One region of the Pectobacterium nicotianae genome, then DNA from elsewhere that is predicted to be linked to it. Evidence: predicted binding sites of a transcription regulator. Region 1 holds the regulator's gene; each other region holds the start of a gene.
The links. The regulator PurR, encoded in region 1, represses purine synthesis genes. The targets are predictions, from matches to a motif close to CANGCAAACGTTTGCNTG.
Positions count from the first base shown of each region.

Region 2: purM (phosphoribosylformylglycinamidine cyclo-ligase) is a predicted target of PurR. The motif match lies at 1,848-1,865, and genes of this name have one in related genera.
Region 3: cvpA (colicin V production protein) is a predicted target of PurR. The motif match lies at 5,176-5,193, and genes of this name have one in related genera.
Region 4: MYB54_RS03235 (nucleoside-specific channel-forming protein Tsx) is a predicted target of PurR. The motif match lies at 3,443-3,460, and genes of this name have one in related genera.

Region 1 covers NZ_CP096821.1:2,082,375-2,090,451, forward strand. Annotated here, with positions in the region: gene uca (urea carboxylase) at 1-1,228, shown strand, start outside; tRNA gene MYB54_RS09430 (tRNA-Val) at 1,953-2,029, opposite strand; gene MYB54_RS09435 (MATE family efflux transporter) at 2,385-3,758, opposite strand; gene MYB54_RS09440 (riboflavin synthase subunit alpha) at 4,007-4,642, shown strand; gene cfa (cyclopropane fatty acyl phospholipid synthase) at 4,737-5,888, opposite strand; gene purR (HTH-type transcriptional repressor PurR) at 6,090-7,115, opposite strand; gene cydH (cytochrome bd-I oxidase subunit CydH) at 7,505-7,594, shown strand; gene MYB54_RS09460 (C40 family peptidase) at 7,705-8,077, opposite strand, start outside.
Region 2 covers NZ_CP096821.1:3,508,331-3,516,407, reverse strand. Annotated here, with positions in the region: gene purN (phosphoribosylglycinamide formyltransferase) at 76-714, opposite strand; gene purM (phosphoribosylformylglycinamidine cyclo-ligase) at 714-1,751, opposite strand; gene upp (uracil phosphoribosyltransferase) at 2,089-2,715, shown strand; gene uraA (uracil permease) at 3,057-4,346, shown strand; gene hda (DnaA inactivator Hda) at 4,447-5,154, shown strand; gene arsC (arsenate reductase (glutaredoxin)) at 5,216-5,587, opposite strand; gene bepA (beta-barrel assembly-enhancing protease) at 5,602-7,065, opposite strand; gene bcp (thioredoxin-dependent thiol peroxidase) at 7,235-7,702, opposite strand; gene MYB54_RS15745 (glycine cleavage system transcriptional repressor) at 7,765-8,077, opposite strand, start outside.
Region 3 covers NZ_CP096821.1:1,557,336-1,565,412, reverse strand. Annotated here, with positions in the region: gene MYB54_RS07010 (ABC transporter permease) at 1-257, opposite strand, end outside; gene MYB54_RS07005 (histidine ABC transporter permease HisQ) at 250-939, opposite strand; gene MYB54_RS07000 (lysine/arginine/ornithine ABC transporter substrate-binding protein) at 1,080-1,859, opposite strand; gene MYB54_RS06995 (UbiX family flavin prenyltransferase) at 2,274-2,846, opposite strand; gene purF (amidophosphoribosyltransferase) at 3,063-4,580, opposite strand; gene cvpA (colicin V production protein) at 4,602-5,102, opposite strand; gene dedD (cell division protein DedD) at 5,418-6,176, opposite strand; gene folC (bifunctional tetrahydrofolate synthase/dihydrofolate synthase) at 6,166-7,434, opposite strand; gene accD (acetyl-CoA carboxylase, carboxyltransferase subunit beta) at 7,524-8,077, opposite strand, start outside.
Region 4 covers NZ_CP096821.1:726,290-734,366, reverse strand. Annotated here, with positions in the region: gene MYB54_RS03260 (glycoside-pentoside-hexuronide (GPH):cation symporter) at 1-732, shown strand, start outside; gene MYB54_RS03255 (glycoside hydrolase family 43 protein) at 710-1,666, shown strand; gene ampE (beta-lactamase regulator AmpE) at 1,703-2,557, opposite strand; gene ampD (1,6-anhydro-N-acetylmuramyl-L-alanine amidase AmpD) at 2,557-3,129, opposite strand; gene MYB54_RS03240 (hypothetical protein) at 3,098-3,412, shown strand; gene MYB54_RS03235 (nucleoside-specific channel-forming protein Tsx) at 3,585-4,445, shown strand; gene nadC (carboxylating nicotinate-nucleotide diphosphorylase) at 4,590-5,480, shown strand; gene ppdD (prepilin peptidase-dependent pilin) at 5,797-6,243, shown strand; gene gspE (type II secretion system protein GspE) at 6,246-7,742, shown strand; gene hofC (protein transport protein HofC) at 7,739-8,077, shown strand, end outside.

The DNA.
Region 1 (8,077 bases):
GGAGGATAAACGGCTGGTTGCACGGCTGTCCGGCGATACCCATTTGCTGCTGGAAGTGGGGGCGGCGGAACTGGATGTCGCGCTGCGTTTTCGCGTCCATGCGCTGATGCTGGCGCTGGAGCAACAGACGCTCGATGGCATCATTGACGTGACGCCGGGCATTCGCTCGTTGCAGGTGCACTATCGCCCCGAAATGCTTTCGTTACAGCACCTGTTGGATGTGCTTTCTACGCTATGGCAGGACGTTTGCACCCAGCAGAATCTGACAGTGCCATCACGAGTGGTTTATCTGCCGCTGTCCTGGGACGATCCCGCCTGCCAGTTGGCGATCCAAAAATACATGACCACGGTACGCAGCGATGCGCCCTGGTGCCCGAGCAACCTTGAATTTATCCGACGTATTAACGAATTGGATAATCTTGATGAGGTTTACCGAACGGTCTTTGACGCCAGTTATCTGGTGATGGGGCTGGGCGATGTTTACCTCGGTGCACCGGTGGCAACGCCGCTGGATCCGCGCCACCGTTTGGTCACCACCAAATATAATCCGGCGCGTACCTGGACGGCGGAAAACTCGGTGGGCATCGGCGGCGCGTACCTGTGCGTTTATGGCATGGAAGGGCCGGGCGGCTACCAGTTTGTCGGACGCACGCTGCAAATGTGGGATCGCTATCGCGGCGTTGGCGCATTTGACGGTAAGCCGTGGCTGCTGCGCTTCTTTGACCAAATTCGCTTCTATCCGGTGTCGGCCGACGAGTTGTTATCGATCCGACGGGATTTCCCGCTAGGGCGCTACCCGTTACGGATCGAGCAAAGCGAACTGGCGCTAAACGCCTATCAGGATTTTCTGTCGCGGGAAGCGGAAGCGATCGAAACATTCCGCGTGCGTCAGCGGGCCGCGTTTGAGGCAGAGCGCGAGCGCTGGCGTATTGCCGGTCAATCGGTGACGGATAGCGTGGACGTGGTGATTGAAGAGGCGAGCGAAGCACCGATCCTGCCGGGACAGGTCGGCGTAGAAAGCCCGATTTCCGGTAACCTCTGGCAGGTGACGACGGAGATCGGCAAAACGGTAGCCGAGGGGGAAACGCTGATGATTCTCGAATCCATGAAAATGGAAATCCCGATTGTGTCGCCGCAGCGTGGCACGGTGCGGGAGATCCGCTGTCAGCCCGGCGCATCCGTTCGCGCGGGGCAGTGCGTGGTGGTGATCGAATCACAAGCGGAATAACGGCGGCGCTCTGTCGTATATCCCCTTCATACTTCAAGTGGCATGTGGGGTTGAGCCCTGTTTTTCCAGACGGTTAAGCAGGGTAGAAAGAGTGGCGGAGCGCTTGCCTTTGCGCCAGAGTAGCGATCTGGCGTGACATGACCTGTGGTAAGTGTGGACACCATGCAAAGTCACATTGAGACGTTGTTGACGCAGGGGTTGTCAGAGTGAATAAAAGTGAGAGACATACACGTGCAGCCAGTCAGGGAGGAGCAAATATTTTTTGATGAGGAAGACGCTAACGGCGAACGTTCCCATTGAAAAAATAATATGAAAGACGATCCAAAAATTAAAACAAAATTCACCACGATGAAAGGTCACGTCTTTTCTATTAATTCTCTCAACCAATACGCCTGACTTTAATCCGTTATAGACGTGAAAAATTTCCCATATTCCACCGCCAATGAGAAGTAGCGGTATGTAATCACGTAACCAATCCATTGCAATCTACTCTTTCAATATCATTTTCGCGGAAGGATTCTATCATAACCGCCGAGGTGTCTATATAAACCGGTGGAAATTCAGTGCATTGCTTTTGAGTCAGATCAAATAGATGTAGCGAACGTGGATGTAGACGGAATGAAATTGAGATTACGGGAAGATAATCAATGCAGATTCAACAGAGGATTGAACAGATTACTTTCAGTAGGGAATAGTGGAAATAAAATATTTTGAAAACAAGTAATGGTGCGTTCAATTGGACTCGAACCAACGACCCCCACCATGTCAAGGTGGTGCTCTAACCAACTGAGCTATGAACGCATTGAGATACCGAACTGCCTGTCTGACAGCGAGGCGAATAGTAGCGAGCGAGGGGAAAACTGGCAAGAGGAAAAATGCAATTTTGTGCTCTTGCCAGTGCGATTGCTGGGGTTGTGTCCATTCCGTTGTTTTTTTCGACGATACCCGTCATACTTCAAGCTGCTTGTGCGTTGGCTGCCCTTACTCACCCCAGTCACTTACTTGTGTAAGCTCCTGGGGATTCGCTCGATTGCCGCGTTACAAGGCTCATAAATGGGCCTTGCCCTAAAGGGCCAACGCTTTGCGTTGTTCAAAACGCTAACGTTTTGTCACGCAACTTGAATTATTTAGGGTAGAAGACAGGGTGAAACGTTATCTAGCGGGCGGCGCGCGCTAAAATCCGTGCGGCGGGTTGGCGCTGGAGAAAACGAATCCGCGTCACCATCATCACGGCCGCTGCCGTCAGGCCAATGATGAAACCACACCAGAAGCCCGCAGGCCCCATGCGCGGCACGATAATATCCGTCAACGCCAGCAGGTAGCCGCTCGGTAACCCCAATACCCAATAGGCGACAAAGGTAATATAGAAAATTGAACGGGTATCTTTATAGCCGCGCAAAACGCCAGTGCCGATCACCTGAACGGCATCGGAAATTTGATAAACGGCGGCCAGCAGCATGAGCTGAGAAGCCATCGCCACAACCAGCGGATCCTGATTGTAGAGCAGGGCGATAGGTTCACGCAGTAGCGTGGTGAAAATGGCTGTGCAGCAGGCTAAGGCCACACCCGCCATGATACCGGTGTGCGCGGCAATGCGGGCGTTCTCAACCGAGCCTTCTCCTAAGCGATGCCCGACGCGAATGGTCGTGGCGACCCCCACCGAGAGCGGAAGAACGAACATCAGCGAGCTGAAGTTCAGGGCAATCTGGTGACCCGCCACATCGACGACGCCCAGCGGCAACACCAACAGCGCCACCACGGCAAACAGTGTCACTTCAAAAAGTAATGCCAGCGCGATAGGTAAACCGAGGCCAAAGAGGCGCTTCAGCACGGCAACGTCCGGGCGGAATGCGGGACGGTGCAGGCGGATATCGCGTAGCCAGGAAGCGTGTCGGGTATAAAGCATCATCAATAACATCATGATCCAGTAAACCGAGGCGGTAGCCACGCCGCAGCCAACGCCGCCCAGTTCGGGCATGCCAAATTTACCGTGGATAAAGATGTAGTTGATCGGGATGTTGATTAACAGCCCGATGAATCCAATCATCATGCCGGGGTAGGTTTTGGATAGTCCTTCACACTGGCAGCGTAAAACCTGATAGAACAGATAGCCGGGAACGCCCCACAGTAGCGCATGCAGATAGCCGATGGCTTTCGCTGCCAGCTCGGGCGAACCGTCGCTCATCAGGTTAATGGCGTATTCCCCCTGATACAGCACCAGCATCGTAAGCACCGAAATGATGGCGGCGAGGAAGAAGGACTGTCGCACCTGATGAGAGATACGATCGCGTCGGCCGGAACCGTTGAGCTGTGCGACAACGGGCGTCAGCGCCAACAGCAGGCCATGGCCAAAAAGAATGGCGGGTAGCCAGATAGAGGTTCCCACGGCGACGGCGGCCATATCGGTGGCGCTATAAGCACCGGCCATGATGGTGTCAACCACACCCATCGACGTTTGGGACACTTGCGCAATAATGACAGGAACAGCAAGCACCGATAATTTACGCGCTTCTGTCAGATACTGTTGCACGGATACCTTCCTTGAATGACTTAATTTTGCTAGCGGAATGAATAATCTGGATATGAAAAACGTCAAGAATAAAACGAGAACGTTATTGTAACGACTTAATAAAAGTAAACCAGCTTGAAAGAGAATATATTCTTTTTGTTACGCTGCGGTTTCGATAACGTCTGACGTACCGTATTCCGGTTTGGTTTTCCGCGGAATATCGGGCACACTGCACAACGTCATTTCTTTGTTTTTAAGAGGCAAACCGCATGTTTACCGGTATTGTTCAGGGCACCGCGCCGGTGGTGTCGATTGAAGAAAAATCCAACTTTCGCACGCACGTTGTCCAGCTCCCGCCCGACCTGTTGCCAGGGCTTGTGCCCGGCGCTTCGGTGGCGCACAACGGCTGCTGCCTGACGGTAACCGCTATTGACGGCGATCGTGTCAGTTTTGATCTCATGAAGGAAACGCTGCGGTTAACGAATCTGGGCGATATTCATGAAGGTGATGTCGTGAATATTGAGCGAGCCGCGAAATTCGGTGATGAGATCGGTGGGCACGTCATGTCGGGCCACATCATGTGTACGGCGGAAGTGGTTAAGATTCAGGTTTCAGAGAATAACCATCAAATTTGGTTCCGTCTGGCAGATGAAGCGCTGATGAAATACGTGCTGCATAAAGGCTTCGTTGGGATTGACGGTATCAGCCTGACGGTGGGAGAAGTGACCCGTGGACGTTTCTGCGTGCATTTAATTCCAGAAACGCTGAACCGTACCACGCTGGGGCAGAAGCGTCTGGGCAATCGCATTAATATAGAAATCGACCCACAGACACAGGCCGTGGTCGATACGGTCGAGCGCGTGTTGGCTAGCAAGCACGCGAGCGAGCTCGGCAAGGAAGAGTAATTCCTACGTTGCGCATTCTGGTAAACCGGACGAGTAATATCGTCCGGTTTCTCTTTTCAGTCAGCACACGACTTTCTGTCAACACACAATGTTGTCAGCGCGCAACGCGCAATCCACCGTCGACCCCATCCGTGCTGAACAAGACCTGCCAGAGCTGAAGTTCTCTTGCTCTGAAAGCCCCAGCACAAAAGTTAAGATAGTAACTGAACATCCGGCGGAAGCGGGCGGTGTAGCGTGTGGAAAGCCGTGGCCAGTTCTGCTGAAAGCGAGTGTGCCAGGCCATTAAGGTACGATCGTAATCAGCACCGAAATTATGCCAGTCTTCCATCACCAAATAAGGCTCGCTTGCCTGCGCAATATGCTGTACGGAGGGAATACAGCCGTTGGGGAAGATGTATTTATGAATCCAGGGATCGATGTGCGGATTGGTCTTATTGGCCCCGATGGTATGTAGCAGAAACAGCCCATCGGGTTTTAGATTACGCCGCACGACGCGGAAATAATTGTCATAGTTGCGTGGCCCGACGTGTTCAAACATGCCAACTGACACCACGCGATCGAATTGCCGATCGAGATCACGGTAATCCTGTAATTCAATGGTGACGTTCAGATTCTGACAACGTCGCTGTGCCAGCACCTGTTGCTCTCTGGAAATAGTGATGCCGTACACTGAGACGCCGTAGTGGCGTGCCGCGAATTCGGCCAACCCGCCCCAGCCACAGCCGATATCCAGCAGAGTCATCCCTGATGTTAACTGGAGCTTTTCGCAGATCATGGCAAGTTTATCTTCCTGCGCCTGTTCCAGCGTCTGTGCCTGTTTCCAATAGGCGCAGGAGTATTGCATATAGGGATCCAGCATCAAGGTAAAGAGGTCGTTACCTAAATCGTAATGCGCTTTACCGACAACCTGAGCACGTCGGCGGGATTGTAAATTCGTGACGCGGGAGAGGGCGACGCGCGTCAGGTCGTGCAGACGGCGGGGCAGCCTGGCCTCTAACCCCGCACGCAGGACGCGATGGGAAAACATATCCAGCCGTTCACATTCCCACCACTCATCCATGTAGCTTTCTCCCAGCCCCAGCGATCCCTCACGCAGGATACGTTTAAAGAAATTGGGGTTGGTCACGCGGATGTCAAAAGGGCGAGTGCCGTTGATGGTGATATCCGCGGTGGCCAGCATGTCTTGCACGATGTGGAACCAGGGCGCGGTATTAGGATCCCATTCTTCTGTATAAGGTAAACCCATCATGTCTCCTTAACTTTATGTAAAAGTATCGTAAAACATACCTGGACAACACTTATCGCAGCCGAGATCTCGGCTGTCACCAGAGAAAATGAAACACGGTGTTAAATTGAAAACTGCTTCAGCCAGCATACAAGAGAATTGGCTGAAGCAGGGAGGGGAAGCAGCAGGAATAAGAAAATCGGCTGTACAGAATGGCTGCGGCTAGCGGCGATAGTCGAGGTAGGGGCCGTCTGCAACCGAGCGGCGTTCAATCAACGTCGGGTGCACTTCAATGACGTGTGCATCTTCCCGCTTACTGGTAATGCGATCCAGCAGCATTGCGAAAGCGGACTGACCCAGACGCTCCTTTGGCTGGTGGATGGTCGTCAGCGCAGGCGTAAAGAAACGCGCGTGGCGCACGTTGTCATAACCGATCACCGAAATATCCTGCGGCACACGCAGACCCAATTCGTCAGCCGCACAGATAGCCCCCATCGCCATAATATCGCCGCCGCAGAATACGGCCGTTGGACGCTGTTTCTGTGCGAGGATCTGATGCATGGCTTTATAGCCGGATTCCGGTTCGAAATCGCCTCGAACTACCCATTCGTCGCGTACGGTGATGTCGGCTTCCTTCAATGCTTTCAAAAAGCCGAGGTAGCGCCCGCTGCCGGTGTTGCGTTCTTGAGTGCCGGGGATGGCGCCGATATCCCGATGGCCGCGTTCAATCAGGTAGCGACCAGCCATATAACCGCCTTCAAAGGCGTTATCGATAATCGTATCGGTAAAATCGCTGTGCATCTGTCCCCAGTCCATCACGACCATCGGAATGCTGCGATAATCTTCCAACATCGACAACAGCTCTGGTGGGTATTCAGCGCACATTACCAACAGGCCATCGACGCGTTTTTGCGCCAGCATGGAAAGATAGGCTCGCTGTTTGCCGATGTCGTTATGTGAATTACACAGCACCAGCGTGTAGCCTTTGGCATAGCAGCTGTTTTCAACGGCTTCAATGATCTCGGCAAAATAGGGGGCTTCGCTGGATGTGGCCAGCAAACCGATAGATTTGGTGTGATTAACTTTGAGGCTGCGGGCGACGGCGCTGGGCGAATAGTGCAATTCTTTGATTGCCGCCCTGACGGCTGCCTTAGTCTCTTCGGCGACGAAACGTGTTTTATTGATCACGTGCGATACGGTTGTGGTGGAAACGCCAGCACGTTTTGCCACATCTTTAATCGTTGCCATCTAAAAATGACTCCTGAACTTACCTGTTACAGACGTAAGTATATTGTTAATCGTTTGCCTACGTTTAATGTTCTTCTTCTAAGCTAAAAAACAGGATTTCAGAAGGAGAATGCCGAATGTTATACCGAAGGGATCTGGGTTGACGTTTTTCGACTGATACGCAGCGCTTTCATAAACAGCGGATTGTGTCCGATTTATCATGAAAGTGAAAGGGCTAATTTATACTATTAGTGATGCATTCGTCCGAGATTTTTCGCTACAATTATGAAAGAATCGTAATAACCCTATTATTTGTGGCTTTTACTACCTAAACGGGTTTGGCTGTGAACGGTGGTGTCTTTTCAGATGAAGCTTTCAGATAAAATTCGTTCGTTAATAAGGAGTAATTCATGGATACAGATCTGAAGATGTCTTTGCTGACAACTGTTGGCTCGTTGGCTGTGATCATCGCGTTTAGTTTTATTGCGGTGCTGAACTAACCGAACGGTGCCTCTGGGCGGGTTAGGTATTCAGACACGTTGATGATGCATAAAACGTGTCTGAATCGCATCTCTTCACAGCGCTTTTCTCTACTACGTACACCTGTCTCTTAACGAATCGTCTGCGGCGTCACCACGCGACGTGCGCCAACGTAGTGTTCCTGCCAATAATCTTCACTCAGCTTGCTGATACGAATATCTGAGCCTGTACGCGGCGACTGAATAAATTTCCCTTCACCCAGATAAACCCCGACGTGATCGGCTGCGCCACGATTATTGATGCGGAAGAAGACCAGATCGCCACTTTCCAGCTCGCTCTTTTTAATCGGAGCGGCGTCACGCAGGTGATACATTTCGTTTGCGGTGCGTGGAATTTGGATCTTAACGACATCTTTGTAGGCGTAATAAACCAGTCCGCTACAGTCAAATCCGGTAAAGGGAGAGGAACCGCCCCAGTGGTAAGGCTTACCTATTTGGCTCATC
Region 2 (8,077 bases), 1.4 Mb from region 1:
AGAAAAGAAGACGTAATAAAAAGTAAGGCTCCGCAGGGGAGCCTTACTCTATGATGAAGCGATGAGCTGACAACATCACTCGGCAGCGTAGCCCTGTGGTGGAATACGCACGCTGTCCAGCCAGGCTTCATTATCACGCATCACCAGTCTGCCGTTCAGGAACCAGTTGATGACCATCGGATAAATCGTATGCTCGTGCGTCTTCACGCGCTCGCTCAGGCTTTCTTCCGTATCGTCACTGAATACAGGCACTTTCGCTTGCAGAATCAGTGGGCCGCCATCCAGTTCATCGGTGACGAAATGGACGGATGTCCCATGTTCCCGATCGCCATTTTCCAGTGCCTTGCGATGTGTATGCAGGCCGGGATATTTGGGCAGCAGAGAAGGATGAATGTTCAGCATTTTGCCGGCAAACTGGGCAACAAATTCCGGGCTAAGAATCCGCATGTAACCTGCCAGAACCACCAGCGCCGGCTCATATTGCTCAATTTCATTTGCCAGTGCGGCATCAAATGCGGCACGGTCGGCAAAGTCTTCAGGGTTCAGGACGCACGTAGGAATATCCGCATCCTGTGCGCGTTCTAGCCCGTAAGCCTCCGCATTATTACTGAATACGGCGACGATCTTTCCTTTAAGGCGTCCGTTCTTACAGGCGTCAATCAACGCCTGTAAGTTGCTTCCATGACCTGAAATCAGCACAACGATGTTTTTCATCAGTTAATAACCACTGCGTCTCCGGCATCGGTTTGAGTAATGACGCCGATTTTCCATGCGTTTTCGCCGCTGCTGTTGAGTAATGCAACGGCCTCGTCTGCCTGTTCGGCTGGCAGTGCGATGATCATACCAACACCGCAGTTGAAAGTACGATACATTTCGTGACGGCTGACATTACCGGCCTGTTGCAGCCAGTTGAAAACGGCAGGCCATTGCCAGCTGGATTCGTCGATCGTCGCCTGCATGCCTTCTGGCAGAACGCGTGGGATATTTTCCCAGAAGCCGCCGCCGGTCAGGTGAGAAATGGCGTGGACATCGACTTTCTCAATCAGGGACAGTATAGATTTCACGTAGATTTTGGTCGGGGCCAGCAGGTGATCGGCCAGTGATTTGCCTTCCAGCTCGAACTGCTCTGGATCGGTCTTGCTGACTTCGAGCACTTTGCGCACCAGCGAATAGCCGTTTGAGTGCGGGCCGCTGGAAGCGAGGGCAACCAGAACATCGCCGTTCTGCACTTTGCTGCCGTCAATAATTTCTGATTTTTCTACGACACCGACGCAGAAGCCGGCAACGTCGTAGTCTTCACCGTGATACATACCCGGCATTTCGGCGGTTTCGCCACCGACCAGCGCACAGCCTGATTGCTTACAGCCTTCCGCGATACCGGTAATCACACTGGCAGCGGTGTCAACATCCAGCTTGCCTGTGGCGTAATAGTCGAGGAAGAACAGCGGCTCAGCGCCCTGAACGACCAGGTCGTTCACGCACATTGCAACCAGATCGATACCAATCGTATCGTGGCGTTTCAGGTCCATCGCCAGGCGCAGTTTGGTGCCGACTCCGTCAGTGCCGGAAACCAGAATCGGTTCGCGGTATTTTTGCGGTAAGGCGCACAAGGCACCGAAACCACCCAATCCACCCATAACTTCCGGGCGACGGGTCTGTTTCACTACACCTTTGATACGGTCGACCAATGCATTGCCTGCATCGATATCCACGCCTGCGTCTTTATAGCTGAGAGAGGTTTTGTCGGTCACTGCTGAGTCCCCACGAAGGTTACGGGTCGTATTCAGAAAACACGGTATTTAGAAAACATACTGTGGTAAAAATAATGCGCGCTAATTCTAACAGTGTAGGCAATCGTTTGCGAGTGATGAGTCATCGGCTGGCTATTTTTCGTTAATGGCGACAATTTCTCTTCTCGGTTGATCTGGATCAGGCTTAATCATATGGCGCTAAGTAAAAAAGGCGGTATAATCCCGCGATTTTTTTTACGACGGGCTCTTGTGCCCGCCGCCCTGCGGGCCGCCGCAAGCGGTGTTTAAAAACGCGTTTGGCGTTTTTGTCCGTCCACTAGCCGATGGGGAGATAATGATGAAGATCGTCGAGGTGAAACACCCACTCGTCAAACACAAACTGGGTTTGATGCGTGAGAACGATATTAGCACGAAGCGTTTTCGTGAGCTGGCTTCCGAAGTGGGAAGTTTGCTGACTTACGAAGCGACGGCTGACCTGGCAACCGAAAAAGTCACCATTGATGGCTGGTGCGGTCCGGTTGAAGTCGATCAGATCAAAGGCAAGAAAATTACCGTCGTACCGATTCTGCGTGCAGGATTGGGAATGATGGAAGGCGTGCTGGAAAATGTCCCTAGCGCGCGTATCAGCGTTGTCGGCATCTACCGTGATGAAGAGACGCTGGAGCCTGTTCCTTATTTCCAGAAGCTGGTTTCCAATATCGAAGAGCGCATGGCGCTGGTGGTTGACCCTATGCTGGCAACCGGTGGCTCAATGATCGCGACGATCGATCTGCTGAAAAAAGCGGGTTGTCACAGCATTAAGGTGCTGGTGCTGGTTGCCGCTCCAGAAGGGATTGCCGCACTGGAAAAAGCCCATCCAGATGTCGAGCTTTACACGGCATCCATCGATAAAGGCCTCAACGAGCAGGGTTACATCATGCCGGGCCTGGGTGATGCGGGCGATAAAATATTTGGTACGAAATAACAGGTAAGCCGACTTGATAGTCGGCTTTTTTTTGGCGTAAACCTAAGTATTTCCTATGGTGCGCCACGGCCTGTGTTACGTCACACGCGGTTCTTTTATACATCAGCAGTCAACAGATTCCTGCTTCACTACGGTGGGGCGGGATAAGTCTGGCTGTGAAACTCCAAATAATTCGAGTTTCAGGAAGGCGGCAAGGGAAAGAATCCCGATGAGCTTACTCAGGTAAGTGATTCGGGTGAGTGACCGCAGCCAACGCACATGCAACTTGAAGTATTACGAGTACATAAGAAGTGTGGGTCTACCTGCACACATAAATAGTAACACTACAGAGGATATTGAAGATGACTCGTCGCGCCATCGGGGTAAGTGAACGACCACCCTTGTTACAAACCATCCCGTTGAGTTTCCAGCATCTGTTCGCGATGTTTGGCGCTACCGTTCTGGTACCCATTCTGTTCAAGATCAATCCGGCAACCGTACTGTTATTCAACGGTGTGGGCACGCTGCTTTATTTATTCATTTGTAAGGGCAAAATCCCGGCGTATTTGGGGTCGAGCTTCGCGTTTATTTCCCCGGTTTTACTGCTGTTGCCGCTGGGGTATGAAGTTGCACTGGGTGGCTTCATTATGTGCGGCGTGTTGTTCTGTCTGGTGGCGCTGATTGTTAAGAAAGCGGGCACCGGCTGGCTAAATGTGCTGTTTCCGCCTGCGGCGATGGGGGCGATTGTCGCCGTTATCGGTCTTGAACTGGCGGGTGTCGCAGCGGGAATGGCTGGGCTGCTGCCTGCCGATGGCGCTTCTGTCGATTCTACTGCGGTGACGATTTCACTGGCGACGCTGGCAATCACCATTCTGGGCTCGGTGCTGTTTCGCGGTTTTCTGGCGATCATCCCGATTCTGATCGGGGTACTGGCGGGCTATGCGCTGTCGTTCGCGCTGGGCGTGGTGGATTTGACTCCGATTCGTGAAGCACATTGGTTCGCGATGCCGACATTCTATACGCCACGTTTTGAGTGGTTTGCCATTCTGGCGATTCTGCCTGCGGCGCTGGTGGTGATTGCGGAACACGTTGGTCACCTGGTGGTGACGGCGAATATCGTGAAGAAAGACCTGATGCGTGAACCGGGGCTGCACCGCTCCATGTTCGCCAACGGCATTTCTACCGTGCTGTCTGGTTTCTTTGGCTCCACACCGAACACGACCTACGGCGAAAATATCGGCGTGCTGGCGATTACCAAAGTGTACAGCACCTGGGTGATCGGCGGTGCAGCAATCCTCGCGATTCTGCTCTCCTGCGTGGGCAAACTGGCGGCGGCGATTCAGGCTGTACCGGTTCCCGTTATGGGCGGCGTATCGCTGCTGCTGTACGGCGTAATTGGTGCATCCGGTATTCGCGTGCTGATTGAATCCAAAGTGGATTACAACAAAGCGCAGAATCTGATCCTGACCTCAGTGATTCTGATCATCGGCGTCAGCGGTGCGAAAGTGCACCTGGGCGCAACCGAACTGAAGGGTATGGCGCTGGCGACGGTTGTTGGTATCGGCATGAGTCTGGTGTTTAAGGTCATCAGCCTGTTCCGCAAAGAGGAAGAGATCCTCGATGCGCCGGAAGAGAACGACGCGCGTTCATAACCGCGTTATTCCTCCCCTGTTGAGGCCGTGCGTATCGCGTCCTCAACAGGGGCCGGTTTCTGTGATAAACTCGATCCGTTTCCTGCCCGTTTTGCTTGAGGTGATTCTGAACACGCCGGCACAGCTTTCATTGCCACTCTACTTACCCGATGACGAAACATTTGCCAGTTTCTATCCGGGTGAAAACGCGTCTCTTCTTGCCGCCGTCAATAATGCTTTGTATCAGGAGCATGGTAGCTACATCTATTTCTGGTCACGCGAAGGGGGCGGGCGCAGCCATTTGCTGCATGCTGCCTGCGCCGAATTGTCGCGTCAGGAACGTGCGGTGGGCTATGTGCCGCTGGATAAACGTGCCTACTTTGTACCCGATGTGCTGGAAGGGATGGAGCAGCTGGCGCTGGTGTGTATCGACAACATCGAATCTATCGCGGGCGATGAAGAGTGGGAAATGGCGGTGTTTAATCTGTATAACCGCATTCAGGAAACAGGGCGTGCTCGGCTGTTGATTACTGGCGATCGTCCGCCGCGTCAGCTGAATTTACGTCTGCCCGATCTGGCTTCTCGCCTTGATTGGGGACAAATCTACAAGCTGCAACCATTGTCGGATGACGAAAAAGGGGAAGCGCTACAGCTGCGTGCCAGACTGCGCGGATTCGAATTGCCGGAAGACGTCAGCCGTTTTCTGCTTAAGCGCCTGGATCGGGAAATGCGTACGTTATTTATGACGCTCGATCAGCTCGACCATGCTTCCATCACCGCACAGCGCAAGCTGACCATTCCTTTTGTGAAAGAGATCCTCGGGCTGTAGTTAACGATCGTTATTAACGATCGTCGTTGAGGATCGCTTACGGCTATCGTTTTACCTACAACTACAGTATTTCCAGCACCTGTTCCGGCGGACGGCCAATACGTGCCTGACCTTGTGCCACGACGATAGGGCGCTCGATGAGCTTCGGATTATCGATCATCGCCTGAATCAGCTGCGCTTCCGTTAGTGCGGCATCGGCCAGCCCCAACTGCTGATAAATCTCTTCTTTGGTTCTCATCAATTCGCGCGCGCTAGTCAAGCCCAACTGCTTGATAAGCTGAGCCAGCGTTGCGGCATCGGGCGGCGTGTCGAGATAGAGCACGACGTTGGGCGTGATATTGTGTTCCTGTAGCAGCGCCAGCGTTTCACGGCTCTTGGAGCAGCGTGGGTTGTGGTAAATCGTCACAGGTGTTTGGGTTGAGGACGGTGTCATCGTCATGCTCCTTATCAGGATTTCTGGTACTGGCGGAAGCGCTGCTGCAACTGGCGGAGCTGGTCAATGCGGGCGTCGTAACGCGCCTGTTCCAGACTCCCCAATTTAACCAGTGAACTCGCGTTGCTCAGTAACCGAATAGATTGATCGAGCTGGCCGCTGAGTGCCAGACTCTCCGCTCGTGCGGCCAGTTCTTCTGCCCGCTGTCCTTGTGCTGCTGCGGCTTGTGCCAGCAGATCCCAGCCGTTCGAATCGTCAGGGTGCGCGTAGGTGTAGCGATACAGTATTTTGCTGGCGGCAGCGGGCTGTTTCCCTTCCACATAGGCATTCGCCAGATTAAGCTGAAGTACCGGGTTCGCCTGCATTCCGGGCACGTTTTGTAAACGGGCGATAGCCTGTGTCGCGCGACTTTGTCCCAGATCGATATCCGTCATCATATCCAGAAACCACGGATTTTCAGGCGCGCTGCTTAGCAGCGGTTGCAGCACATTACGTGCTTCATCGTACTTCTTCGCCTGATAAAGCTGTATCGCGCGGCCATATTTCGCGGCCAGTTGCTCTCGTACGTTGCCTTTTTCCCATTGCTCCAGCAGATCGTTGTTCAGCGGACGTTCCGGTGAGCCATACATACCAAAGGTGCGTATTTTGGCGAACAGGAAATCCTGAGAAGATTGCACCGGCGTTGAGCGCATCTGGTTGGCGCGGTTGCGGGCATCGGACAGGCGGCTTTCCGGCAAGGGGTGAGTCAGCAACATTTCCGGCGGTCTGGAGGCATAGCGAGATTGGTCCGCCAGCTTTTGCAGGAAGTTCGGCATGGCCTGCGGATCAAAGCCCGCGCGCTGCAATACCTGAATACCGATACGGTCGGCTTCCTGCTCGTTCGCCTGCGTGAACGTAATCATGCCCTGCTGCGCGCCCGCCAGCGTGCCGCTGAGCGCCGCCATTCCCAACTGTGGGTTGGCCATCGCCAGCAGAATAGAACCGAGCGCGCCGACCCAGGTGAGTGGGGCGCTACGCTGCTGTGATTCCATGCTTCGTGCCAGATGGCGCTGGGTAACGTGAGAGATTTCATGTGCCAGCACCGAGGCCAGCTCGCTTTCGCTATCGGCGTAGCGAAACAGCGCGGAATGCAGCACTACGTTGCCGCCGAAGAAGGCGAAGGCGTTGATGTCGTCATTACGGATTAGGTAAAAATGGAACGGCGTACGCACCGAATCAGCCTGTTTGACCAATCTGTTGCCGAGCTGATTAATGTAATTGGACAGCAGCGGATCGTTGATAAGCGGCGCACCCGCTCGCAGCTGGCGGACGTAAAAATCGCCCATTGCCAGCTCCTGATTGATACTGAGCGTACCGCCTGCGGTGGTGCCGATATCCGGCAGCCGATCCTGCGTGTCGGCCTGAGCAGGAAGCAGGTTGCCAGCCAGTAATGTCCCAAACAGGACGGACATGACCGTTTTTCTTAACCGAATAGACATAACGGAAGATAACCTTATCAACAGCTAACGTGAAAACATTCTGCTGACTATCTTAGCCAGCGATGGCAGACAAAGAAATGCCCGAGCGGGAAAAACGTGGTGAAGAGAGAGAATGGCAGAGAAAACCGGCACGTATGACGGTGCCGGTGGACGAGCTGAAAACCGCGAATCAGGCGTTTTTCAGATAATCGAGAACGATGTCGTGGTGGTTGCTGGTTTTGAAGTCGTCAAAAACCTTCTCTACCTTGCCGTTTTCGTCGATCAAGAAGCTGATGCGATGAATACCGTCATAGGTTTTCCCCATGAAGGTTTTTTCTCCCCAAACGCCAAATCCTTCTGAAACCTGATGATCTTCATCAGAAAGCAGCGTGAAATTTAAGACTTCTTTCTCGACGAAGCGGGACAGCTTTTCTGATTTGTCCGTGCTAATACCGAGGACTTCAACGCCATGTTTTTTCAAATCGTCCATATTATCGCGCAGGCCGCAGGCCTGAACGGTGCATCCTGGCGTCATCGCTTTAGGGTAGAAATACACCAACACTTTCTGTCCCTGGAAGTCGGTTAAATTTACTTGTTCGCCATCTTGGTCGGGCAAGCTAAATTTCGGTGCAATATCACCGGCTTTCAGTGTGTTCATCACGACTCTCCGTCTTGTTTCTCTTCATGCTGTGGATATACCCATAATCTTTCAGCGTTATGCTACTGGGCATAGTTAACGACGCTAATACTGCCTTGTGCGTGCAATTCTGTACATAGCTGATGAAAGGCTGGCTCAATAATTGAGCTATCCAGCGTGGCAGAACTGTGTGCGGCAATCTGAATATACAGCTGCGGCGGCTTGTCACCCTCGGCGGGCTGGGTTTTTGAAACCAGCTCAGCAATGTTTAGCTGATGAGAATCGAACAAATCGGTAAAACGTTCGATGATGTGAGGGGAGTCGGCAACGTCAACCTTCACCCAGACGGTAGAAGGGGTTGGTTGGCTAGCCTGTGACTCCGTCCGCTTCATCACG
Region 3 (8,077 bases), 530 kb from region 1:
TCCAGGCTATACACGCCAGAATAGAACACCAGAAGCTGTACGTAGAGCGGCGTGCCGCGGAACACATAGGTGAATAGCCAAACCGGAAAGCTGAACCGGCGTCGCGGCGACACACGGGCGATCGCCAGCGGCAGCGCCATCAGCCCGCCGATAACCACCGAAGAAATGAGCAGCCAGAGCGTCATCGCCAGCCCGGTCAGGCGGTAACCATCGCTCCACAATAGCGGCTGCCAATATTGTTGCAGGATCTCACTCATAGTTTACTTTTTTGACTCCCTGCGAATAGTGCCTTTCCAGCCACCACAACACGCCGTTAGAAACGGTGGTAAAAATCAGGTACATCGCCCCAGCAACCAGCGCAAAATAAAACGGTTCGTGTGTGCCCTTACCGGCCAGTTGCGTCGCCTTAATGACATCGTTCAGGCCAAGCAATGACACCAGCGCCGTCGCTTTCAAGATCACCTGCCAGTTATTGCCGATACCCGGCAGCGCGAAACGCATCATGGAAGGAAACAGAATACGGCGGAACACCTTCATCGGAGAGAAGCCGAACGCGACGGCAGCTTCGATTTGCCCGCGCGGCACGGCAAGATAGGCTCCACGAAAGGTTTCCGTGAAATACGCGCCGTAAATAAAGCCCAGAGTAATAATCCCCGCGGTCAGAGGATCGATATCAATCTGATCCAGACCGATCGATTCCGTCACGCCGTTTAAGACTATTTGCAGACCATAGAAAATCAGCAGCATCAGCACCAGATCGGGAATGCCACGAATCAGCGTGGTATAGCAGGAAAAGCACCCCGCCAGCAGACGGTTGGAAGACAGTTTCGCCGACGCGCCAATCAGGCCAATAGCCAGTGCCAGCAGTAACGAACTTGCTGCCAGCTCCAGCGTCATGATGGCACCATCCAGAATTAGCTGGGAATAGCCATAGAGCATCAATGATATCCGTTGAAATAGCGGTTAATGGCACGCTGCGTCATCAGTCAGGAACACGACACGGGAGGAACGATCCCGTGCCGCATGCCCTACGATCCCGCTACACATGTGATAAAGAAATGAGCGTCACCTTGGCGACATTAGCCGCCGTAGACGTCAAAATCGAAGTATTTTTTCGCGAAGGTATCGTAGGTACCATCTTTACGCATTTCTTCAAAGGCTTTATCCAGCGCGGCTTTCAGCTCGGTATCCGCTTTGCGCAAGCCCATACCCGTACCTACACCGAAGAATTTGTCATCTTTTACCGCCGGGCCGGCAAACTCATAGTCTTTACCTGCGTCCAACTTCAGGAAACCTTCACTTGCTGCAACTTCATCCTGAAAGGCTGCATCAATACGGCCTGCGGCCAGATCGGCATAAATCAGATCCTGATTTTGGTAAGCGACAACGTCAACGCCTTTAGGCTGCCAGTTAGCATTAGCAAAGGCCTCCTGTGTTGATGCCTGCAATACGCCAACACGCTTTCCGCCCAGAGAAGCCAACGTAGGTTCAATGCTCGTCCCTTTCTTCGCAATCAGGCGTGAATTGGCCGCATACAGCTTCTCGGTGAAAGCAATTTCCTGCTGGCGTTTTTCGGTGATAGACAGAGAAGAGATGATGGCATCGATTTTTTTCGCTTTCAGGGACGGAATTAACGCATCAAAGTCACTTTCGACAAACGTGCAGTTAGTCTGAATACGCTTGCACAGTTCTTTCGCCAGATCGATATCAAACCCAACCAGTTCGCCGCTGGCGTTTTTGGATTCAAAGGGAGCATAGGTAGGATCGGTACCAATTTTAATATTCTTAGGAATCTCCGCCATCGCGCTACCCGCAGCCAGAATGAGTGCCAATGGCAAGACTTTGATCAGTTTCTTCATATTGCTACCCTTATCATGAGTGATTGATGTCATGTGTCGTCAATGTCGGAATTATTTAGAGTGAATCACTTTAAAAATGAACGATGTGAGTGCTATTTGTTTGCTGCGCCGACTATTACCGTTTTTGTAGCAGTTTTCATGCCACAATGAACGTAGGGATGTCGTAAAAACCCCATGAACGAAGCGCGCAGAAAATAAGGGTTAACCATTTGATTCTGCAATATTTTCAAAGGGAATTTTTTGGCGCGTAACAATAAGGATAGATAACATTGGCATGAATACAAAAACTCAAACGCACCATTTTGGTGCTTTTGCGCACAAAATTAGTGCAATGTGATAAAAAGGCACAAAAAAAGGGCAGTAAAAGTTTACCGCCCCGAGAGAAAAAAATAGCGTGTCTGGGTCTCTATCCTGCTAGGACGCACCTTGCCAGCGGATAAAGAGATCTTTTGGCAGGTCGATGTCAAACTGGTCCAGAATACGATTCACCGTCTGATCGACAATATCCTGCACACTTTCTGGGCGATGATAAAACGCAGGCACCGGCGGCATGATTATCGCCCCCAGCTCAACGGCGGTGGTCATCAGCCGTAAATGCCCTAAATGCAGCGGCGTTTCACGCACTCCCAGCACCAGAGGACGACGCTCCTTCAGCACCACATCAGCCGCACGGGTCAATAGATTGTCGCTGTAGCTGTGCACAATGCCGGAAAGGGTTTTTATCGAACAGGGTAAAATCACCATCCCCGCCGTTTTAAACGACCCCGAAGAGACGCTGGCGGCAATATCACGCGTGTCGTGTACCACATCGGCCAGCGCCTGCACGTCACGCAGGCTAAAATCCGTTTCTAACGCCAGCGTCTGCCGGGCGGCCTGACTCATGATCAGATGCGTTTCGATACCTTCCAGCGTCTGTAAAACCTGTAGCAGCCGGATGCCGTAAATGACGCCGCTGGCACCGGAAATTCCTACAATGAGTCGCTTCATTCATACTGCCTCTGGCTGGCCGCGTAAGCAGAAACGCGGAAAAATCATCTGCGCAAACTTTGCCGCATTGATTAGCGATAAGCAAGAATAAGCACCGAAACCCTGTTTTCTCTATGCAATTTTTCTCTACATACAAAATTTTTCGCTACATACAATAAGGGGGAGGACACTTTCGCGTCCTCCCCCTTCAATACAGCCTTAATGTGCGACTAGCTGTTAACCTTCGTTGTGCAATTCCAGATCTTCAACTTCATTCTGGCTACGCAGCGCTTTGGCATCGTCATTGCGCAAGACTTCCAGATAATCCAGATAACCTTGATCGACATCCTTCGTCACGTAAATCCCGTTGAACACCGAGCATTCAAACTGAGCGATATCCGGGTTATCTTCACGTGCAGCTTCAATCAGATCGTCGAGATCCTGGAATATCAGCTCATCGGCACCAATAATCTTACAGATTTCATCCACTTCACGACCGTGGGCAATCAGCTCATTGACGCTTGGCATATCGATGCCGTACACGTTAGGGAAGCGGATTTCCGGTGCCGCTGAGGCCAGATAAACACGCTTGGCTCCTGCTTCACGCGCCATCTCTACAATCTGCTCTGACGTTGTACCACGCACGATGGAGTCATCCACCAGCAGCACGTTCTTGTCACGGAACTCAGCACGGTTAGCGTTCAGCTTACGGCGTACCGATTTCTTACGTGCCTGCTGCCCCGGCATGATAAACGTGCGGCCAACATAGCGGTTTTTCACAAATCCCTGACGATACGGCTTGTTGATGATGCGTGCGATTTCCAGCGCGATATCACAAGAGGTTTCAGGAATCGGGATCACGACATCAATATCGAGATCTTCCCACTGGCGCGCAATTTTCTCACCGAGCTTCTGGCCCATGCGAACGCGTGCGCTGTAGACCGAGATTTTATCAATGAAGGAATCCGGGCGAGCGAAGTAGACATATTCGAACAGGCACGGATTGCTCTTTGGATTCTCTGCGCACTGGCGGGTAAACAGCTGCCCTTTTTCCGTAATGTAGATCGCTTCTCCCGGCGCCACATCGCGTAAAAATTCAAAGCCCAGCGTATCCAGCGCGACACTTTCTGACGCCACCATATACTCGCTGCGGCCATCTTCCAGATCGCGCTTACCAATCACCAGAGGACGAATCCCATTAGGATCGCGGAAAGCGACCATACCGTGACCGATAATCATGCCAACACAGGCATAGGCACCGCGAATTTGCTGGTGCGTTGCGGCAACAGCCGCAAAAATATTATCGGCTTCCAGCGGATAGTGTTGGAAACGGTCCAGCTCTCTGGCGAAAATATTCAGCAGAATTTCAGAATCAGACGTGGTGTTAACGTGGCGACGCTCCTGCTCGAACAGCTTTTTACGCAGTTCGTGGGCGTTAGTCAGGTTACCGTTGTGAGCCAGCGTGATACCGAACGGAGAGTTCACATAGAAAGGCTGTGCTTCCGAGGCGCTGGAACTACCTGCGGTCGGATAACGCACATGACCAAGCCCCATGTTGCCCTGTAGGCGCTGCATGTGCCGCGCTTCAAACACATCTTTCACCAGGCCATTGGCCTTACGCAGGCGAAAACAATTAAAGGCATCGATGGTCACAATACCCGCAGCATCCTGCCCACGGTGTTGCAACACCGTTAACGCGTCATAAATCGACTGGTTGACCGGTGTAAAACCGGCGATACCGACAATACCGCACATGGTGTCTTTTCCTCATCAGCGCTACCGCAGCGGTAAATGCTGCGGCAAGAAACTTGACGTGCTTTGCAGGTAGTCAAAAAACCACCTGATAATATAACTGAACTGCGGGATTAACTGGGACTGCTTCCAGTCATCACTTTGTGAAAAACCGGTGAACGTATCCAGAAAGAATAGCAGTGCGGAAACGATCAGCACCCCGCGCAGCGCACCAAAACAGATGCCCAGAACGCGATCGGTGCCGGATAATCCGGTACGTTCAACCAGTGAACTAATCACATAGTTGACGATAGCTCCCACAATCAACGTTGCAATAAACAGAATGGCAATCGCAATGCCGTTACGCACCAGCTCATCATCAAAACGGGTGAAGTAGACCGCGAGGTAAGCGTAGTAATGGCTGGCAACAAAAAAAGCACATCCCCAGGTTACTAACGACAGCGCTTCGCGAACAAACCCCCGGATCAGGCTAACCAAAGCCGAAAATCCGATGATGCCAATAATGACGTAATCAACCCAAACCATGAACTATCCTAATAATGAACGATGCTACCGATAAGCCGCTACGTCATCCTGTTCGCGGCGCATTCTAACAGAAAAAGAAAACGTTTGCGTAGCGTATTTCCGCCGATTTCATCGATAGATAATCAGGCGAAAAAACCGACAATACGTCATGCCTGATTCTATTCACTCTCGGCATCTCAAAACTCACAGCAGGCATCTTAAAACAGATGCGGGGCGGAGTATCACTGATGTGAACCTCATCCCCGCTGCCTGCTTTTGCTTATTTACGTAACCGGCTGCGAGCCAGCCATCACGTCATCATCACGCTCGACGACCTTAACGAACGGAATGTGCTCGCACCTGCCCGCTTAGCCCGCTGAGCTGTTTCAGCTCACCCAGTGAAGACTCTAGCTTCTGCTTCGACGCATCCGGCCCCACGTAAATGCGGGTGATTTCGCCTGAAACCGGCGTTGATGGCACGGTATACGCGCGGTAACCAGAAAGACGAAGCTTGGCGACAATCTCGTTCACCTTATCCGCGTTTTTCAGCGCACCAAGCTGCACAATATAAGCTTGTCCGACAGGCGCTTGCTGCGTCGGCTGCGTTTCAGGCTTCACTTCCGGTTTGGGTTCCGGTTTAGGCTCTGGCTTCGGTTTCACTTCTGGCTTCACCTCAGGCTTTGGCTGAGGTTTCGGCGTCACTGGTGCTGGCGTCTGAACCGGCGGACGCTCAACCACCACTGGCGGTACCGTCATGGCTGGCGTATTCGTGCCAGAATGGGACGATGGCGGCGTCTGCGTCGTGGTGTCAGGTGCTGTAGATGATGCAGACGATCTCGCTTCAGCGGCTTCGGCTTCCGCGCTGTTTTGCATCGCCGCTTCCGCCCCTTCCGGCGGTTGACTCGGCAGCGACGGGTTCAGCGCAGGCAGCGCTTCCATCTCATTGCTGTCACCCGGTTTAGGGATCAGCGGAATCGACGCAAACTCGTCTTCGTAGTGCTTTTTCTTGCCGTCCAGCAGGCCGGGTAAGACGATCACGCCCAGCGCGACCAGAATAACCGTGCCGACCAGTCGATTCTGAAATTTACTCGCCATTCGCCTTCTCCTCATCCAGCGCTTCCATCACATGCGCTACCGTATGAAAAGATCCACACACAATGACGATATCCTGCTCCGTCGCCTCGGACATGGCTTGCTTCCAGGCGGCAACGACATCGGGGAACGATTGGCTGCGCGTCAGGTGCTCGGCAATCTGTTGCGCCGTGGCACCACGCGGCCCTTCCAGCGGTGCGCAATACCACGCATCCACCAACGGCGTTAAGTGAGCCAGCGTACCGGCAATGTCTTTATCCGACAGCATGCCGATGACGGCTCGCACTTTTCCGGTTTTCGGCAACTCAGCCAAACGGTTTGCCAGATATGCCGCCGCGTGAGGATTGTGTGCAACATCAAGAATCAAACGCGGTGACGCCTGCACGGTCTGAAAACGGCCGGGTAATGCGGCGTGCTGCAAACCTTGTCGAATCGCCTCTTCACTCACGTTCAGTGAAGAATAGTGCAATGCAGCCAGTGCCGTGGCGGCATTAGCTAACGGGACGTTGGGTAACGGCAGCCGTGACAGCTCGCGCTGTTTATCCTGCCAGCTCCACGTCTCACGCTGCATTGAATACTCCCAGTCGCGACCACGGCGGTGCAGCTGCGCGCCTTTCTCAGCGGCAACGTCGGCAATCGTTCCCGGCATATCCGGTTCACCAACAACGGCTGGTCTACCCTGTCGGAATATCCCGGCTTTCTCGCGGCCAATGCTTTCCCGATCGTTACCTAACCAATCGGTATGGTCGATAGCAATGCTGGTGACCACGGATACATCCGCATCCACAATATTGGTGGCATCCAGACGCCCGCCTAGTCCTACTTCAAGAATGACGACATCCAGATTCGCCTGCTTAAAGAGTTGCAGCGCCGACAGCGTACCGAATTCAAAATAGGTGAGCGATACCGCCCCTCTCCCTACCTCGATATCCGCAAACGCCTGCGTATGCAGCGCTTCAGGCAATTCTTTGCCCTGAATACGCACCCGCTCGGTATAGCGCACAAGATGGGGAGAACTGTACACGCCCACCCGCAGCCCGGCGGCTAACAGAATGGATTCCAGCGTACAGCAGGTCGTTCCCTTGCCGTTCGTCCCCGCGACGGTGAAAACCGTTGGGGCAGGCTGGAGCAGTTGGAGATGTTCAGCAACCTGCTTAACGCGCTCCAGGCCTAAATCAATGGCCTGAGCGTGCAGGTGCTCAAGATAATGAAGCCACGTGACCAAAGGTGACGTGGCTTGAGGTGTTTGAAGTGTATCCATGAGTCCCGTTCACTGGCTTACGGTTCATTGCGGGCAGAGCGTGCATTACGCACTCGGTCGAGTACCACACGCCCTGCCCATCATGTCAATTATGCGTCATCCTGTGATGATTCAGACGGCGCATCGCTGCGGATTTCCACGTCATCGTTGCCCGGTTCTGGATGGTTCGTCAGTTTGGCAAGAATAGTGGCCAGCTTGTAGCGCATTTCCGGACGACGAACGATCATATCGATCGCCCCTTTCTCAATCAGGAATTCACTGCGCTGGAAGCCCGGCGGCAGTTTTTCACGCACGGTTTGTTCGATAACGCGTGGGCCGGCAAAACCGATCAGCGCTTTCGGCTCGGCAATGTTCAGGTCGCCCAGCATCGCCAGACTCGCGGAAACACCACCCATGGTTGGATCAGTCAGCACAGAAATGTAAGGCAAACCGCGATCGCGCATTTTTGCCAATGCCGCACTGGTTTTCGCCATTTGCATCAGCGACATCAGCGCTTCCTGCATACGCGCACCGCCACTGGCAGAGAAGCACACCAGCGGACAACCGTCTTCCAATGACTGCTCAACGGCACGCACAAAGCGCGCACCCACAACAGACGCCATTGAACCGCCCATGAAAGAGAATTCGAAGGACGCGACGACAA
Region 4 (8,077 bases), 1.4 Mb from region 1:
CTGCTGTTAACCCTGTGCAACGTCTGTCCCGGATTTATCCGCATGGCCGCCACGATGTACTACGTCACGTGGGTGATGGGAAAGTCCGCCTCATTCGCCAGCCTGTTTATCAGCCTCGGCGTGGTCGGCATGATGTTCGGCAGCGCATTGGCGAAACCCCTGACCGACCGTTTCTGCAAGCTGAAAGTGTTTTTCTGGGTCAACATCGCGCTAGCGATCTTCTCCAGCGCCTTCTATTTCTTCAACCCTCACCTGACCAGCTTTATTCTGGTGATGTACTTCCTGCTCAACGTCCTGCACCAGATCCCGTCCCCGCTTCACTGGTCGCTGATGGCCGATGTGGATGACTATGGCGAGTGGAAAACCGGCAAGCGAATCACTGGGATCAGCTTCTCAGGCAATCTGTTCTTCCTGAAGGTCGGGCTGGCGATTGCGGGGGCGATGGTCGGCTTCCTGCTGTCCTACTATGGTTATGATGCCAATGCTCCACAGCAAAATGCAGAAGCCATGAACGGCATCATCATGTTGTTCACCCTTATTCCGGGCGTAGGCTATTTGATTACCGCAGGCGTTGTGCGTTTGCTGAAGGTCGATCGCCAGCTCATGCAGCAAATACAAATCGATCTGGAAAAACGCCGTAATAACTATCGGGAACTGAGCGAAAGCCGCGACAGTCAATCACTCAACGTCAAAAGAGGAGGAAAGAATGATGAACCCACATCAATGGCCTAACCCACTGATTGAACAACGGGCTGACCCTTTCATTCTTCGCCACACGGATGGACTATATTATTTTATTGCCTCAGTACCGGAATACAATCGGCTCGAAATTCGCCGGGCCAGTTCGCTGGAGGCGCTTGCCCACGCGACCCCGGTAACAATCTGGCGCAAGCATGAACGTGGCCCTTTAAGTGCGCTGATTTGGGCACCGGAACTGCACGTGATTCATGGCAAGTGGTATGTCTATTTCGCCGCTGCGCCGACGGAAGACATCAAAGACGGCTTATTCCAACACCGCATGTTTGCGCTGGAATGTGCGGACAGCGACCCGCTAAAAGGCAACTGGGTTGAAAGAGGCCGAATTTATACGCAATTCGATACCTTCTCGCTGGATGCCACCCACTTTGAAAATAAAGGCAAACGCTACTATCTGTGGGCGCAAAAAGACCCCGCTATTTCAGGTAATTCGAATCTGTATCTGGCGGAAATGGAAAATCCGTGGACGCTGAAAGGCACGCCGGTCATGTTGAGCAAGCCGGAGCTACCGTGGGAAGTGATTGGTTTTAAAGTCAACGAAGGGCCCGCTGTCATTAAGCACGGCGAACGCCTCTTCATCACCTATTCCGCCAGCGCCACCGATGAAAATTACTGTATCGGCTTACTGTGGGCGAATGCAGACAGCGATCTGTTGAACCCGACAAGCTGGCATAAATCGCAGCAGCCGGTCTTTACCACCAGCCGAGCAAACCGGCAGTTTGGGCCAGGCCATAATAGCTTTACGCAAACAGAAGCGGGCGAAGACGTTCTGGTTTACCACGCCCGCAACTACACGGAGATCGAAGGCGACCCGCTGTATGACCCGAATCGCCATACGCGGATTAAAACCTTCACCTGGGATCGTGACGGAATGCCCGTGTTCGGCGAACCGCCCGCTGACAGGCAATAAGCGAGAAACGAGTGCGCTGGGACGCCCAACGGGAAATTAAACCAGCGCACCGTATATCGTCAGGAGCGCGACGACGACCACTAATACCAGCGTCACCTTTTTCGCCAGCGTCACAGCGGCTTTGGGCGTCTCCACAGGCTCAACGTGGGATTCACGCGCGAGAGAAAATTGAGCCAGTTGAGTCAACACCCAATACTGTGAACTGCGAGAATCCCCCAGCGAAGCGAACCAGGCAGGCAGCGCTTTCTCGCCGTGCCCCAGCAGTGCGTAAGCGGCACCCGCCAAACGTGCGGGGATCCAATCAAGCCAATGCAGTAAACTATCGACGCCAGACTGCGCGCGCTCCAGCGGGGTGTGGTGGCGGGCAAGCCAGGTTTGTCTGGCACGTAAAAATGCATACCCCGTCAGCGCAATCGGCCCGTAGGGGCCAGCAGCGATAAACCAAAATAGCGGCGCTAAATAAAACCGGAAATTTATCCACAGCAGCGCATTTTGCAGCTCTTTCAGTTGCTCTTCTTCTCCCGTACCAACGGGCAGACCATGAATCAGCGCCAGTTCAGCCGCCATTTCCCGACTGGCATCCGCCTCGCCGCGCTGTGCTGCCTGTAAATAGCGCCGATAGTGCTGACGGATTTCACCTGCGCCAATGCACATCAGGCTGATGACAATCCACAGCAAAAGAGAAATCAGGCCGAACAGAATGCCGCTCGTGAGCCACAGCAAGCCCGCCACGATGCTCATGCTGCAGAGCGTCAGGAACAGCGTTTGCAATAAAGACGGAGACGGCACGTGCCGGAATACGACCTCAAGCCGATGATCGATCTGCCAGTGCTCGCCCTGTTTGAACAAGCGTTCCCATGCCAGCGTAAGCAACAGTGTAAACAGCGTCATTAATCCAGACTCCCTTTGTTCTCTGTCCCGTTTTCTTGTAACAGACGATGATAGCCGTCCCAGTCAAATGCCGGTCCGGGGTCGGTTTTACGGCCCGGTGCGATGTCGCTGTGTCCGGTAATTCGCGATAGCGTAATAGGATAGGCCTGCATTAACAGGCGTGTAATCGCAACCAGCGAGTGATACTGCTGCGCGGTAAAAGGCAGCGTATCCGTCCCTTCCAGCTCAATGCCAATAGAGAAATCATTACAGCGTTCCCGACCTTCAAACACCGAAACACCGGCATGCCAGGCTCGCTGATCGAAAGGCACATACTGGGTGATTTGCCCATCGCGGCGAATCAGGCAGTGTGCCGCGACGCGTAAATGGGAAATATCGGCGAAATAAGGATGCGCAGTGGGATCCAACGTCGCCGTAAACAGTTGATCAATATACGGACCGCCAAACTCGCCAGGCGGCAGACTAATATTGTGGATCACCAGTAGGGAAGGCACCTCATCATTCGGGCGGCCATCATAATGCGGTGAAGGCGTGTGTGTAATGTCGGATAACCAGCCATTTTCCAAAAGCATCGGCGATAACCTCGCATCGTATCGTTTGCCGGCTGAATCAGGCGAAAACTCAATTTCAGGAGTAAAAACAACGTCAGATATAAAAATAATGTCAGGTGTAAAAACCATTGTAGCCAAAAGTCCTTGTATCCAAGATACCATGTTTCACGCCATGCTATCTATTCAACTGGGTATCAATAGGTTTTACCGTTTGTTTTGTGATATTCCCGTCGCTTTCCTGCCTGAACGCAATCCCGATACCTTTTTTAGTAAGGTGAAATTCCTAACACCATTATGTGATTAAAATCACACTACAAATGTAATAGCACAATAAAAGGCAATCGTTTTCGTGCATTGCGTCTATTTTTACTTAAAATGCATGACAAAATTATCTTCTGATTTTTTTAGATATTACCAAAACTTATTTTGCGGTCTTACGTACGACGTAAATAACGTCTAACACTATGGTACTTAACATGAAAAAAACTTTCGCCGCAGGCGCTTTACTCGCACTGTCATGCTCAATGCCTGCTCTTGCCGACAGCAATAAAGCCGAATACCTGTCCGACTGGTGGCACCAGAGCATTAACGTCGTCGGTAGCGCCCACACGCGCTTCGGGCCGCAACTGAACAGCACGACTTACCTGGAATACGAAGCCTTTGCGCGCAAAGACTGGTTCGATTTCTACGGCTACGCCGATGCGCCTAAGTTTTTTGGTGGCGATCCCGACAGCCGTGGCATTTGGGACAAAGGCTCTCCGCTGTTTGTCGAGATCGAACCACGCTTCTCCATTGATAAACTGACGGGCGCTGATCTGAGCTTCGGTCCGTTTAAAGAGTGGTACATCGCCAATAATGTTATTTACGATCAGGGTCGCAACAGCGGTTCACGCCAGAGCACCTGGTACATGGGCTTAGGTACCGATATTGATACCGGCACCGACCTGTCTCTGTCAGTGAACGGCTATGCCAAATACCAATGGCAGAACTACGGCGCAGCTAACGAAAACGAGTGGGACGGCTACCGTGTAAAAGTGAAATACTCTTACCCACTGGGTTCGATGCTGGGCGGCAACGTCTCGTATATCAGCTTCACCAATTTCGATTTTGGCTCAGAACTGCGTGATAAATCGAACTCAAGCCGCACCAACAATTCCATTGCCTCCAGCCATATTCTGGCGCTGGGCTACGACCACTGGCACTACTCTTTCGTCGCGCGTTATTTCCACAACGGCGGCCAATGGGCTGATGGCGCAGAACTCAATTTCGGCAAAGGCCCGTTTGAAGTGAAATCTACCGGCTGGGGCTACTACCTGGTCGTCGGTTATAACTTCTAAAATCGCTTCCGCTTTCCGGCGACCACGGATGTTCGCCGGAAGACTAATGACAGTAACAGATTGAATTTTAATAAGTATTCATTCTGGATGTCCTGATATAAACAAGGTAGCATAGACCTCCGAATCCCCCTTCGGAGTTTTGTCATGTCAACGCGTCGCTACAGTCAGGAACAACGTCAACAAGCCTTGCTCGCTCGTATTGCACAAGATATCCCCGCCAGCGTGCAACTGGCCTTGCGTGAAGATTTAGGTGGCATCGTCGATGCTAATCAAGACATTACCGCGCTTCTGCTCCCCGACAACGAGACCGTCAGCGCACGCATTATCACGCGTGAAGCAGGTATATTCTGCGGCACGCGCTGGCTTGAGGAAGTCTTTTCTCAATTAGGCAACACGACAACGATCGTCTGGCACGTTGCCGATGGCGACGCTATCACGCCCAACCAAACGCTGTGTGACATCACAGGCCCAGCCAAACAGCTCCTGACAGGTGAACGCACTGCGCTGAATTTCCTGCAAACGCTGTCCGGTGTCGCCACTGAAGTCAGCCGCTATGTTGCCGTGTTACAGGGAACGCGTACTCGACTGCTGGATACGCGCAAGACGCTGCCTGGGCTGAGAACCGCGCTGAAATACGCCGTATCATGCGGTGGCGGAGACAACCATCGACTTGGACTATCCGATGCTTTCCTGATCAAGGAAAACCATATCATCGCCGCGGGTTCAATCAAAAATGCGGTAGAAAAAGCACAGTCTCTGCGCAGCGATGTTCCGGTAGAGGTTGAGGTCGAATCACTGGACGAATTACAGCAAGCGCTGGAAGCGGGTGCCGATATCATCATGCTGGATAATTTCAGTCTGGATAACATCCGGGAAGCCGTTAACACGACGCAAGGCCGCGCGCTGCTGGAGATATCCGGTAATGTCACCCTCGACACGCTGCGTGGCTACGCCGAAACGGGCGTGGACTATATCTCAGTGGGGGCGTTAACCAAGCACGTACAGGCACTGGATTTATCCATGCGCTTCATCTAACCGCTCTTCTATTTCTATCGGCGAGGTGCTATTTCGCACCTCGTTCACCTCTCGACATCTCATCCTCCCGCACACCACCGTAACAACACAAACGACAAATCCCGCGCGGACTTCCTGTCCCGACAGCGTGAAAAATTGCGTCTCTGCTCGCAAAAAATTTTCAATCCTCTGCAAGTCCGCTCAAAACATGTCGTGGCGCTTTCCTGTTTCACATTTCCCTGCTCGTCAGCCTTCGCTCCCTTTTCTATGCTGCCGCCATCCGTATGAATTTCTGCACCAAAGCCTTTAATTTATGAGCAACAACAGGGAAATCAACATGACAACACAACAAGGATTTACGCTGATTGAGCTGATGATCGTTATTGCGATCGTCGCCATCCTCAGCGCTATTGGCGTACCGGCTTATCAAGGCTATCTGCAAAAAGCAGCGCTAACAGACATGCTGCAGACGATGGTGTCTTATAAAACACCGGTCGATCTCTGTGGTCTGGAAAATGCCGCGTTTACGGCCTGCAATGCAGGTAGTCAGGGCATTCCGGGTAGCAAATCTTCACGCTATGTCAGCGCCGTTAGCGTCGCTCAAGGCGTGATTACGCTGACTGGCCAATCTACTCTGCAAGGGCTGCGCGTTATTCTGACGCCAACGTGGGATACCGAAATCGGCGCTTCACGCTGGACGAAAAGCTGTGCCACGGATGACAACGCAGAGAGCCTGCAATCTGCCTGTCAGGACGTTTTCCGTTTCGATAATACAGCAGGCTAATCATGACAGACTCCTCCTTCTCCTCCGAGCATACGCTCAGCGAGTTACAGACGCTGTGCCGACGTTATCAGGCATTGTTGCTCAGTCTCGATGAACAAACGCTGTCGGTCGCCGTCACGGCCTCCCCTTCTGCGGAGATGATTGCCGCGCTGCGTTTCGCCAGCAATCGCCGCATTATGGTGGAACAGTGGCCACAAACCAGAATGGAACAGCAGCTTAACCCGGTGAACGCCGTTGCCGAGCCCGCAGAAACCTACCATGCAGGCACTTATGCCAACACTCATAACAATATTCATAACAACAGCACCGGGCTGCAGGATCATGACGATGACTCCCCTGTTGCACAATTTATCCATCAAACACTACGTCTCGCTGTTCAGCGGCGCGCCTCTGATATCCACTTTGAGCCATTACTGGACAGCTATCGCGTACGCCTACGCATTGACGGCGTGCTACAGGCCATATCCGCACCGCCGCCCGAACTGACAAACCGTATTACCGCGCGGCTGAAAATCATGGGTAAGTTGAACATCGCCGAACGGCGACTGCCGCAGGACGGCCAATTCAGCCTGACGCTGGATCAACAAGCCTACTCATTACGCATCGCTACGCTGCCCGTACAACAAGGCGAAAAAGTCGTACTGCGTATTCTGCAAACGCACCAGCAGGAGCTAGCACTGGATAAACTCGGGCTCAGCGCAAAGGCGTTACAGCAGGTGATTAGCGTACTAAGCGCCTCACAGGGAATGCTGTTAGTCACTGGCCCGACAGGTAGTGGAAAAACCGTCACGCTTTACAGCGCGATACGTTGGCTAAACGAGTGCAGCCGCAATATCTGTAGCGTGGAAGATCCTGTCGAAATCCCCTTGCAGGGCATAAACCAAACGGCAATCAATCCCAAAGCCGAACTGGGCTTCGGCCGAATTTTACGAGCGCTGCTGCGACAGGATCCAGACGTCATTATGATCGGTGAAATCCGTGACGCTGAAACCGCAGAAATTGCGGTAAAAGCCGCACAAACCGGCCATCTGGTCATGTCCACGCTGCATACCAACTCTGCCGTAGAAACGTTAACTCGCCTCAGCCATCTGGGCATCCCCGGTTACCTGTTAGCTGCGGCGCTAAAACTCATCATTGCCCAACGCCTTGTTCGTCGGTTATGCCCGCACTGTAAAATCCCAGAAGAACCGCTACTTTCACTACCCAATGACGTATGGCAAGGGCCACTGCAACATTGGCAAGCCCGCGGCTGTAGCCACTGTTTTTCTGGCTACTATGGTCGCGTCGCGCTCTATGAATTGTTGCCTATCACGCCAGATTTTCAGGCAGCGCTAGCGGGCAACGCCAGCACAGGGGAATTATCTGCACTCTCTCGCCATGCCGGTTTTCCAACGTTACTGACTGCAGGGCTTGAGTTGGTCAACGACGGCCTGACCTCACTTGCTGAAGTCTACCGTGTGGTGGGCGATGAGCGGTCAATGAATCAGGAGGCGAAATGAGGCTACAGCGCTTATATCACTGGCAGGCCATCACGTCCGAGGGCGAATTTATCGATGGAGAACTCATTAGCACACATCGCCAGCACGCCTATGCCAGCCTGATTGCACAGGGTTACCAACCGCTTCTCGTAAAAGCCAGCCATTACCTGTCGCTACGCTACTGGAAACGTGAACAGCTAGGCGAGTTAATCAAACAGCTTGCTGCCCTGCTACAAGCCGGATTACCACTGCTGGAAGCATTAAAACTGGTGTCGGAACAGCACGATCGCCCCGGCTGGCGCTGCGTACTACGGGATGTTCGTACCCACGTTGCTCAGGGAAGCTCACTGTCTGAA